2 regions of the Mesorhizobium sp. XAP4 genome follow, and region 2 is predicted to be linked to the other one. Evidence: riboswitches for the same ligand, from Rfam matches in the RefSeq annotation. Region 2 holds a riboswitch; the other holds the start of a gene.
The links. A riboswitch is a leader RNA that binds a small molecule or an ion and turns the genes downstream of it on or off. The one in region 2 is predicted to bind S-adenosylmethionine.
Positions count from the first base shown of each region.

Region 1: linked by a shared signal. The riboswitch ahead of P3C39_RS23560 (homoserine O-acetyltransferase) and the one ahead of P3C39_RS19660 (O-succinylhomoserine sulfhydrylase) in region 2 are both predicted to bind S-adenosylmethionine.

Region 1 is NZ_JARIXW010000005.1:447,331-452,830, reverse strand. Features, by position in the region: gene P3C39_RS23575 (sugar kinase) at 1-330, shown strand, start outside; gene P3C39_RS23570 (prephenate/arogenate dehydrogenase family protein) at 338-1,273, opposite strand; gene hisC (histidinol-phosphate transaminase) at 1,279-2,388, opposite strand; SAM riboswitch at 2,526-2,603, shown strand; gene P3C39_RS23560 (homoserine O-acetyltransferase) at 2,718-3,887, shown strand; gene metW (methionine biosynthesis protein MetW) at 3,946-4,560, shown strand; gene P3C39_RS23550 (glycosyltransferase) at 4,721-5,500, shown strand, end outside.
Region 2 is NZ_JARIXW010000004.1:432,075-437,574, reverse strand. Features, by position in the region: gene araD1 (AraD1 family protein) at 1-64, shown strand, start outside; gene P3C39_RS19670 (ABC transporter substrate-binding protein) at 237-1,010, opposite strand; gene P3C39_RS19665 (2'-deoxycytidine 5'-triphosphate deaminase) at 1,111-2,205, opposite strand; SAM riboswitch at 2,280-2,357, shown strand; gene P3C39_RS19660 (O-succinylhomoserine sulfhydrylase) at 2,415-3,602, shown strand; gene P3C39_RS19655 (ceramide glucosyltransferase) at 3,610-4,761, opposite strand; gene apaG (Co2+/Mg2+ efflux protein ApaG) at 4,995-5,387, shown strand; gene P3C39_RS19645 (Hsp33 family molecular chaperone) at 5,435-5,500, opposite strand, start outside.

The DNA.
Region 1 (5,500 bases), on a different contig from region 2:
CCGGAAACGGCTTGCGCCGATCTCGCCAGCCGCACCGACGCTTTTGTCGCAGTGACAGGCGGCGCGGCGGGCAGTTGGTGGCACGACCGTCGCGCTGGCTGCGTGCGCCATGTCGCGGCGCCAAAAATCAAGGCGGTCGACACGCTCGCCGCCGGCGATGTCTTTCACGGCGCCTTCGCCGTCGGGCTGGCGGAAGCCATGCCGGTCGAGCAGGCTTTGCGGTTTGCCAGTGCGGCCGCGGCGCTCAAATGCCTGCGCTTCGGCGGCAGGCTTGGCGCGCCGAACCGAGCCGAGACGCTGGCCATGGTTGCGCAGACCTGGCCTGCCTGAGACAGACCTAGCCCTTCGCGGGGTGCTCGACCGCCTGACGGCCGAAATCGGGAACGTCGATGTCCTGGCCGGCTTCGATGATCGAGCGGCGCACGGCGCGGGTGCGGGTGAACAGGTCGAAGAGTTTTTCGCCGTCGCCCCAGCGGATTGCGCGCTGCAGCGACGCCAGATCTTCCGAGAACCGCGCCAGCATTTCGAGGATGGCGTCCTTGTTGTGCAGACAGACATCCCGCCACATGGTCGGATCGGAGGCGGCAAGGCGGGTGAAGTCGCGGAAGCCGGAAGCCGAATATTTGATCACTTCGGATTTGGTCACCGACTGCAGATCATCGGCGGTGCCGACGATGTTGTAGGCGATGATGTGCGGCAGATGCGAGACGATGGCCAGCGTCATATCGTGATGCTGGGGATCCATCGTGTCGATGTTGGCGCCGCAGCGCCGCCAGAACTCCGACAGCCTCTCCAACGCGTCCGGGTCGGTGTCGGGCAGCGGCGTGAAGATGCACCAGCGATTGTCGAACAGGTCGGCGAAACCGGCGTCGGGGCCGGATTTTTCTGTGCCCGCCAGCGGGTGGCCGGGAATGAAATGGACACCTTCAGGCACATAAGGCTGCATTTGCGCAATGACAGACGCCTTGGTCGAGCCGACATCGGTGAGGATCGCGCCCGGCTTCAGCGCCGGCGCGATTTCCTCGGCAACCGCGCCGGACGATCCAACCGGCACCGAAATGATGACCAGGTCGGCATCGCGGACAGCTTCTCTCGCATCGGTGCTATAGCTATCGCCCAGCCCAAGCTCCTCGGCCCGTGCCAGCGTCGCCGCACTGCGGGTCGAGATGGATACGTGGCGGGCGAGGCCCTCGCGGCGGATGACGCGGGCCAGCGACGAGCCGATCAGGCCGATGCCGACCAGAGCGATCTTTTCAAACATCGGTGATGTCATGGTTTCTAGCTTTTCAGGAATGTCGTGAGAGCGGCGACAACGCCGCGATTGGCCTCTTCGGTACCGACGGTCATGCGCAGCGCGTTGGGAAAGCCATAGCCCGAAACGCGCCGCAATATATAGCCGCGCGCCGTCAGATAGTCGTCCGCCGCCGCTGCCGAATGTTTCTGGTCCTCGGGAAAATGAATGAGGATGAAATTGCCGACGCTGGGCGTCACCCGCAACCCAAGCTTTGTGAATTCCGCACTCAGCCAGGCCAGCCAGGTCTCGTTGTGCGCCACGCTGCGCTCGACATGGGCGCGATCTCGAATGGCGGCGATGCCGGCCTCGATCGCCGTCGCATTGACGTTGAAGGGGCCGCGCACGCGGTTGATGGCGTCGACGATGTGCATCGGCGCATACATCCAGCCGATCCGCGCGCCGCCGAGGCCGATCTTGGAGAAGGTCCGGGTCATCACCACGTTCTCTGCGCTGCCGACCAGTTCGATGCCGGCCTCATAGTCGTTGCGGCGAACATATTCGGCATAGGCCGCGTCGAGCACCAGAAGCACGTGCCTGGGCAGACCGGCATGCAGCCGGCGCACCTCCTGGAACGGCACATAGGTGCCGGTCGGATTGTTGGGATTGGCGAGGAACACGATCTTGGTACGCGGCGTGACGGCGGCCAGGATGGCGTCGATATCGGCGCGCTCGTCTGTTTCCTTGATCGTCACCGGAACGGCGCCCGCCGACTGGATGTAGATCTTGTAGACCATGAAGGCGTGTTCGGTGATGACGGCCTCGTCGCCGGGCGCCAGATAGGTCTGCGCTAGCAGGCCGAGGATCTCGTCGGAGCCGTTGGAGCAGATGATGTTCTGCGGGTTGAGGCCATGCACCTCGGCGATCGCTTCGCGCAGCCGCCTGGCGGTGCCATCTGGATAGACGTCAAGCTTTCCGGCAATCTCGCGCGCGGCTTCGATCGCCTTCGGTGAGGGCCCGAGCGGGTTCTCGTTGGAGGACAGCTTGTGGACCTTGGCGACGCCGGCAGGCGCCGTGCTCTTGCCCGGCACATAGGCGTCTATGTCCATGATGCCCGCGCGCGGGGTTGGACGTGCCTGGTCCGGTGTCTGGCTCATGTCGCAAAATCCGTCGAGAACGCTTCCTGAGGGAAGCCGCAGCGGAAATACAAGCCGTGGCCTGCAATGTCGAGAGGCGACAGCCTCCCGCCCAAGGCAGGCCGTTGACGCCGGCGCGCCACAGCCCTAGAAGGGGAGCGAACTTCCGTGGTGATTTGGCCGGTCGGCTTGCAGCCACGTTAAACAACTTGCTAAAGGGCCGTTTGCATCCTGTAACCGGCTTTGCGACCGCAATGCCGGTTTTTTGTTGTCCGCGCCGGCCGGACACCCGTATCGGCATCGACTTTCGACGAGTGCGATGCGTGGGCTCAAAGTGTGAGATGGATGTCATGGCCGTTCTGCGTGCCCGCAAAACCAACAACGAGGTCGACCAACCGTCGAGCCCGGTTTTGCGTTTTGGATCCGACAAGCCGCTCAAGCTGGACGCCGGTACGCTGCTGTCACCGTTCCAGATCGCCTACCAGACCTACGGCACGCTGAACGATGCCCGCTCCAACGCCATCCTCGTCTGCCATGCGCTGACCGGAGACCAGCACGTCGCCAGCACCAATCCGGTGACCGGCAAGCCAGGCTGGTGGGAAGTGCTGATCGGGCCCGGCAAGATCATCGACACCAATCGTTTCTTCGTCATCTGCTCCAACGTCATCGGCGGTTGCCTTGGGTCCACCGGCCCGGCCTCGACCAATCCCGCCACCGGCAAGCCCTATGGGCTCGACCTGCCGATCATCACCATCCGCGACATGGTGCGGGCGCAGCAGATGCTGATCGACCATTTCGGCATCGAGAAACTATTCTGCGTGCTCGGCGGCTCGATGGGCGGCATGCAGGTGCTGGAATGGGCGTCGAGCTATCCGGAGCGCGTCTTCTCGGCACTGCCGATCGCCACCGGCGCGCGCCATTCCTCGCAGAACATCGCCTTTCATGAGGTTGGCCGGCAGGCTGTCATGGCCGATCCGGACTGGCATGGCGGCAAATATTTCGAGCACGGCAAACGCCCGGAAAAGGGCCTGGCGGTAGCCCGTATGGCCGCCCACATCACTTACCTGTCGGAAGCCGCCCTGCACCGCAAGTTCGGCCGCAATCTGCAGGATCGCGAAGCGCTGACCTTCGGCTTCGACGCCGACTTCCAGATCGAAAGCTATCTGCGCCATCAGGGCATGACCTTCGTCGATCGCTTCGACGCCAATTCCTACCTCTACATGACGCGGTCGATGGACTATTTCGACCTCGCCGCAGACCATGGCGGCCGGTTGGCCGATGCCTTCGCCGGCACGAAAACCCGCTTCTGCTTGGTGTCGTTCACCTCGGATTGGCTGTTCCCGACCGAGGAGAGCCGCTCGATCGTGCATGCGCTCAACGCCGCCGGCGCATCGGTATCCTTCGTCGAGATCGAGACCGACCGTGGCCACGACGCATTCCTGCTCGACGAGCCGGAACTGTTTGCCGCGATAAACGGCTTCATCGGCTCGGCGGCCCGAGCGAGAGGGCTGAGCGCATGACCCGGAAAAATTGCAGGCTTTTCGGATCGGGATCATGCGCCAGGCGGGAGGCGAAGCCATGAGCGTCAACCGCGACCAGCGCGTCGACCTCGAAGTCGTCGCCAACCTCATCCCGCCACAGTCGCGCGTGCTCGATGTCGGCTCGGGCGACGGCTCGCTGCTCGAACTGCTGCAGGACACCAAGCAGGTCGACGGCCGCGGACTCGAGCTGTCGCAGCGCGGCGTCAACGAATGTGTGGCGCGCGGCCTCTCGGTCATCCAGGGCGACGCTGACAAGGATCTCGAATTCTATCCCGACAAGGGCTTTGACTTCGTCGTCCTGTCGCAGACGCTGCAGGCCACCCGCAACCCGAAGCTGGTGCTCGACGAACTGCTCAGGATCGGCAACCGCGCCATCGTCTCCTTCCCCAATTTCGGCCATTGGCGTGTGCGCCTGTCGCTGTTCCTCAACGGCCGCATGCCGGTGACCAAGGACCTGCCCTATTCCTGGTACGACACGCCCAACATCCACTTCTGCACCATCCGCGATTTCGTCAATCTGTGCGACGAACTCGGCGCGACAGTCGAGAAGGCAACCGCCCTCGACGCCGCCGGCCAGAAGATCGGCTTGTCGATGCCGTGGTGGTTCTGGAATTTCTTCGGCCAGCAGGCAGTGTTCTTGCTGAAACGGTAATTTCCTCACCGATCAAAGACCCGACTCGCCAAGCAACAGTGTGTTTGGCGCCGAGCAAAGTCGCCCTGTATGACGATCGCGAACCAGTGTAAATGGCGTCGACTGTTTGACAGCGGGCTAGTGCGGCTATAGCCACACTGACGGCTCGGGGGGGCAAAAAATGGTCGAAGAACGCGCAACTTATTCACTCGTCGTCGAAATGGAGAATGCAAAATCGATCGACTGGGGCGAGATCGGCGTTGGGATGAAGGCCTTGGCTCGGGAAATCTCATCGGTTTCAGCAACCGGTTCAGCGCGACCAAGGATCGTCATCTCTCACGGCGGAGCAGAGTCGGACAAAGAGGCGTTGCGTCGTGAGATTTCGAATGAGGCCCCGCAGCTCGGTCAGGTTGCCGAACTCGTCTTCACAGCTTTCCCTGGCGGCCGATATTACGACCTGAAGAACAACGGTATGCTGGCATCGGACGGAGATATCGTCATCTTTCTGGATTCCGACGTGGTCGCGGAACCAGGATGGCTATCAGGACTGCTTGAACCCTTTGAAAACTCTGAAGTTATCTGCGCAAACGGATATACATACCTTTCATACGACGACTTCTTTTCAAGAACCTTTGCGTTGATCTGGTTTTTCCCGATGGCCCGTGGTGACGGGCGATTTGCCTCGAAGCGAGCGATCAACGCCAACAATGTAGCGTTTCGACGCGAGTGGATCCTCAGCCACCCTTTTCCAAAACATAACGGCTTCAAGGTTTCCTGCACTTTGCTGATGCGCGAACTGCTGCGGGAAGGCCACAAAATTCATAATGTCAACGCACGCGTTTATCACTATTCGCCGCGGGGCTGGCGGTTCTTTTACTGGCGCGCCCTGGTTACAGGTCGCGACGCCGACCGGAAGTTCGTTGCGCTCAATTCGCCGAGCCGCACGCGACGGATAGTCAAG
Region 2 (5,500 bases):
CCTGCCGCTGCGCAACCCGCTCGAGATCGAGCAGCCGGTGAAGGTGGCTGTGAAGGCGCTTTGAGAGCGCGCCTTTTCCTTCTCCCCAAGTGGGAGGTGGATCGGCGCGTTAGCGCCGAGACGGATGAGGGGTGTTCCAGCGGAGTGAAACGTTGGCGTTCCCTGGAACACCCCTCATCCGTCGCCTCCGGCGACACCTTCTCCCACAAGGGGAGAAGGAAAAAGGCGCCTCTGCCTCAATAAATATCGAAGTCGAAATACTTGGCCTGGATCTTCTTGTAGGTGCCGTCGGCAACGATCGCGTCGATGGCCGCGTTGAGCTTGTCGCGCAGGGCCGTGTCGTCCAGGCGCACGGCGATGCCGGCCTGGGTCTCGGTGCCCTTGACGTCGCCGACCAGCTTGCAGCAGCCGTCGCTTGCTTTCTTCAGCCAGTCCATCAGCACGAACTTGTCCGAGATCACGGCGTCAAGACGACCGTTGGTCAGGTCGGTGATCGCCTCTTCCTGGGTGGGATAGAGTTTGGCCTCCGCGCCCGCCTTGCCATATTCATTCTGGGCATAGTCGGCCTGCGTGGTCGAAGCCTGGGCACCGACCGTCTTGCCGGCAAGGGCCGCCGGTTCGGTCGAGGTGAGATCGGTGTCCTTCGGCGCCACCAGAGCCAGCGGTGTCGTATAATATTTGTTGGTGAAGGCGACCTGCTTCTTGCGCTCCTCGGTGATGCTCATCGAGGCGATGATGGCGTCGAATTTCTTGGCCTGCAAAGCGGGAATGATGCCGTCCCAGTCCTGGGTAACGATCTCGCATTCGACCTTCATCTGCGCGCACAGCGCATTGGCGATGTCGATGTCGAAGCCTTCGACCTTGCCGTCGGCGGTAATGGTGTTGAACGGCGGATAGGCGCCCTCGGTGCCGATCTTGATTTTCTCCGCCGCCTGCACCGACAGAGAGCCGGCCAGTGTTGCCAGCATGGCAGCGCCCGCCGCCGATATGACCCATTTCGAAAATCGCATTTTCTTGGTTCCCCTTGAACGCCGCCAGCTTGACGGGCGGCAAGGCAGCCAAGCATGGCGAGCCGGTACAGGCAAGTATTTTGCCTTGGGGCAATGAGGGTCAGCGCGCGGCGCGGAAATGCTTGGACAGCTTCAGGCCCTGCGCCTGGTAGTTGGAGCCGAGATCGGTGCCGTAGAGCGCCTGCGGCCGCTTCAGCATATGCTCGTAGACCAGCCGGCCGACGATCTGGCCGTGGTCGAGGATGAACGGCACTTCATGGCTGCGCACTTCCAGCACCGCCCGGCTGCCGGTGCCGCCGGATGCGGAATGGCCGAAGCCCGGATCGAAGAAGCCGGCATAATGGACGCGGAATTCGCCGACCAGCGGATCGAAGGGCGTCATCTCGGCGGCGTAGAGCGGCGGCACATGCACCGCCTCCTGGCTGACGAGGATGTAGAATTCATCGGGGTCGAGCACCAGTTCGCCGGCGCCGCTCTTGTGGATCGGTTCCCAGAAGTCGACGACTTCCTGGGCCGCGCGCTTGTCGACATCGACGAGGCCGGTGTGATGCTTGCCGCGATAGCCGACCAAGCCGCTTTGATCGCCGTTGAGGTCGATCGACAGCGCGATGCCGCCGCCGGAAATGTTCGGCGGCTCGGTGGCGACAAGCATCTGCGTGCGATGCAGGTCGTGCAACTCGGCTTCGGAGAGCAGCGCATTGCCGGTGCGGAAACGGATCTGCGACAGGCGCGACCCGGTGCGGACGACGATCGGGAAGGTGCGCGGGCTGACTTCCAGAAAGAGCGGGCCATGATAGCCGGCCGCGATCTTGTCGAACTCGTGGCCGCGATCGGTCATGACGCGGGTGAAGATGTCGAGCCGTCCGGTCGAACTCTTCGGATTGGCCGAGGCTGAAATGTCCGCCGGCAGCGCCAGGCTTTCAAGCAGGGGCACGATGTAGACGCAGCCGGTCTCCAGCACCGCGCCCTCGGCCAGATTGATCTCGTGCAGCTGCAGCCGGTCGAGCTTTTCCGAGACCTTGTGATTGGGGCCGGGCAGGAAGGAGGCGCGCACCCGCCAGGCCTTGTCGCCGAGCCTGAGATCGAGGCTGGCCGGCTGGATCTGGTCGGTGTCGAGCGCACGCGCCGACTTCAGCGCGCCGGACTGGAGCAGCGCCGATATGTCCTGGTCGGGAAGAATGCCTGTCTGCCGCAAGGCTCCACTCCTGCTTGGTACAAACCTCTTAATGAAGCCGGCAATTGACGCAAGCGCGGTGCGGGTCTAAAGGGTCGTTATCCCGTGGTGATTTGGCCGGTCGGCTTGCAGCCACGTTAAACAAGTCGCTAAAGGACCGTCGGGCCGCAAGGCCGTATGGACCGGTTGCGACTTTCGCGGCCGGTTTTTTTGTGTCTGGAAGAAAAGCGATGAGCACCAAGAAGCGCAACTGGAAGCCTCAGACGGCACTCGTGCACAGCGGAACGCTGCGTTCCGGTTTCGGCGAAACGTCAGAAGCGATCTATCTCACCCAAGGCTATGTCTACGAAACGGCGCAAGCCGCCGAAGCCCGTTTCAAGGGCGAAGAGCCGGGTTTCATCTATTCGCGCTACGCCAATCCGACCGTCGACATGTTCGAGAAGCGCATGTGCGCGCTGGAAGGTGCGGAAGACGCGCGCGCCACCGCGTCGGGCATGGCCGCGGTGACGGCCGCCCTTCTGTGCAGCGCCAAGGCCGGCGACCATATCGTGGCGGCGCGTGCGCTGTTCGGCTCCTGCCGCTGGGTGGTCGAGACGCTGGCGCCGAGATACGGCATCGAGGCGACGCTGGTCGACGGCACCGACATCGCCAACTGGGAAAAGGCGGTCAAGCCGAACACCAAGCTGTTCTTCCTGGAAAGCCCGACCAATCCGACGCTGGAAGTGGTCGATATCGCCGCTGTCGCTTCGCTTGCCAATTCGATCGGCGCCAGGCTGATCGTCGACAATGTCTTCGCCACGCCCCTACAGCAGAAGCCCTTGCAGCTCGGCGCCCATATCATCGTCTATTCGGCGACCAAGCACATAGACGGCCAGGGGCGCTGCCTCGGCGGCGTCATCCTGTCGGACAAGAAGTGGATCGACGAGAACCTGCACGATTATTTCCGCCATACCGGCCCAAGCCTTTCGCCTTTCAACGCCTGGACGCTGCTGAAGGGCCTGGAAACGCTGCCGCTGCGCGTACGCCAGCAGACGGAAAGTGCCGGCCGGATCGCGGATTTTCTGGCCGAACGGCCGGAAATCGCGCGCGTCATCTATCCCGGCCGCGCCGACCATCCGCAGGCCGACATCGTCAAGAAGCAGATGTCGGGCGGCTCGACGCTGATCTGCCTGGACGTCAAGGGCGGCAAGCAGGCGGCCTTCGCCTTGCAGAACGCGCTCGACATCGTCCTGATCTCCAACAATCTCGGTGACGCCAAGAGCCTGATCACCCACCCGGCGACGACGACGCACAAGAATCTCAGCGACGAGGCGCGCGCCGAGCTCGGCATCGGGCCGGGCACGCTCAGGCTGTCGGTTGGCCTGGAGGATGCCGACGATCTGCTCGAGGACATCGCGCAGGCGCTGAAGGCCAGGTAGGAGGCCTTCAGGCGCCGGACGGCGTCTCTTCCAGCTCGGCCGTCTTGGTGCCGATGGTCATTGCATTGCCGCGCCAGTCGACGGCGCCGCCGAGCCAGCCGCGCGCCCACATCGCCGGCAGGATCAGGTCGCGCGCCATGATCGCGGCGACCATGCGTGGCGACAGGTACCAGCCCTTGGACCAGGCCAGGGCGCACTCCGGAAGGTAGAAGGCCGCCAGCACGGCAAGGGCGGTTGCCCAGAGGCTGAAGCCGGCGCTTGCCGCTGCAATCAGCGCAAGCACCAGCGGCACCACGGCGCCGGTCAGGATTTCGGGTGCGAAGAACAGCGGGAAAGTGACGCGGCGCAGGCGCGCCCAACGGGCCTGACGCGACCAGATGTCGTCAAACGAGCGCCGGCCAAGCGGCTGCTCGAAGGGGGCGGCGACGAGATTGACGCGCAGGCCGAGACTGTTCACCAGCTTGGTCGCAGCGGCATCCTCGGCGATCTCGGCGGCCAGCGCGCGGATGCCGCCATTGGCGTCGAGCATCGGCTTGTTCCAGAGCATGCTCTTGCCCTGGGCAAAGCCGAGGCCGAGCGCCTCGCCGGCATACTGCCAGCGCGCCTGCAGCGTGTTGAGGAAAGCGCATTCGACCTCGGCCCAGAAGCCGGCCGGCCGCGAGCCGATCGGCGTCGAGCAGACAAGGCCGGTGCCGGGCCGCCAGGCAGCCATCAGGTGCTGGATGTAGTCCCTCGGCATCAGCACGTTGGAATCGGCCAGGACGACCCAGTCGTGCCGCGCCGCTTCCCAGCCCTTGACGCAATTGTTGAGTTTCGGATTGGCGCTGATGCGGCCGTCGCCGACAAGCAGCCGGGCCGGCACTTTCGGAAACCGGACGATCGTCCTGTTTATCAATTTGACCACCGGATCGTCGGCATGGGCGACGCAGAAAATCAGCTCATAGCGCGGCCAGTCGAGCGAGAAGGCGCGCTCCAGCGTCTCCTGCGTGAACGGCTCGACGCCGCGCGACGGCACGACGATCGACATCGGCCGCGGCTTGCCGGCCGGCGGCGCAATGGTGCGACGCCGTCTCAGACGCGACGCGGCGAGCACGACGCTGGCGAGATTCGAGAGGATGAGGACAGTTGAAAGCGTGGCGGCTATGAGAGTGAGTTGCATCGAGATCCGGTCACTCCAGGAAAACCGGTCCGCAAGATGGCCGGTTTCAACAGTTCAGCAGAGCGCCCGAGTCGCGCGTCACCAGTCCGCGCACACCACCATTGTCATATGTCACTTAAATGACATTCTTTGTCGGCACCTGCCCGCGAGGCCGGCCAGAGGAGGCTTCGATCGGTTGACCTAACCGCACGGAGCGCCGAAAGTTCCGCTGGAACCGTTTTTTGGAGCCGCTTATGTATAGCGCCGTCACGCGCAACATCGAAGTGCAGGTCAGGCCGTTCTATCTGGAGGACCGTTCGGATCCCTCTGAGAACCGCTATGTCTGGGGCTATCAGATAACGATCGACAATCAGTCGGACGATTTCGTGCAGCTTCTGTCGCGCTATTGGCACATCACCGACGGCACCGGCCGGGTCGAGGAAGTGCGCGGCCCCGGCGTGGTCGGCGACCAGCCCGAACTCAATCCCGGCGACAGCTACCAGTACACATCCGGTTGCCCGCTCTCGACACCGTCCGGCATCATGGTCGGGCATTACACGATGCGCAACAAGCGGGGCGAGACGTTCGACATCGCCATTCCGGCGTTTTCGCTGGACTTGCCGGGGACGCGGCGGACGGTGAATTGATTTCGCCTCACCGGCCGCGGAGCGACCGGTGAGGCGTGGTTTCTACTCTACTGGGCCGCGAATTCCGCCGGGTCGAAATCATATTGCTTCGAACAGAATTCGCAGGCGACGTG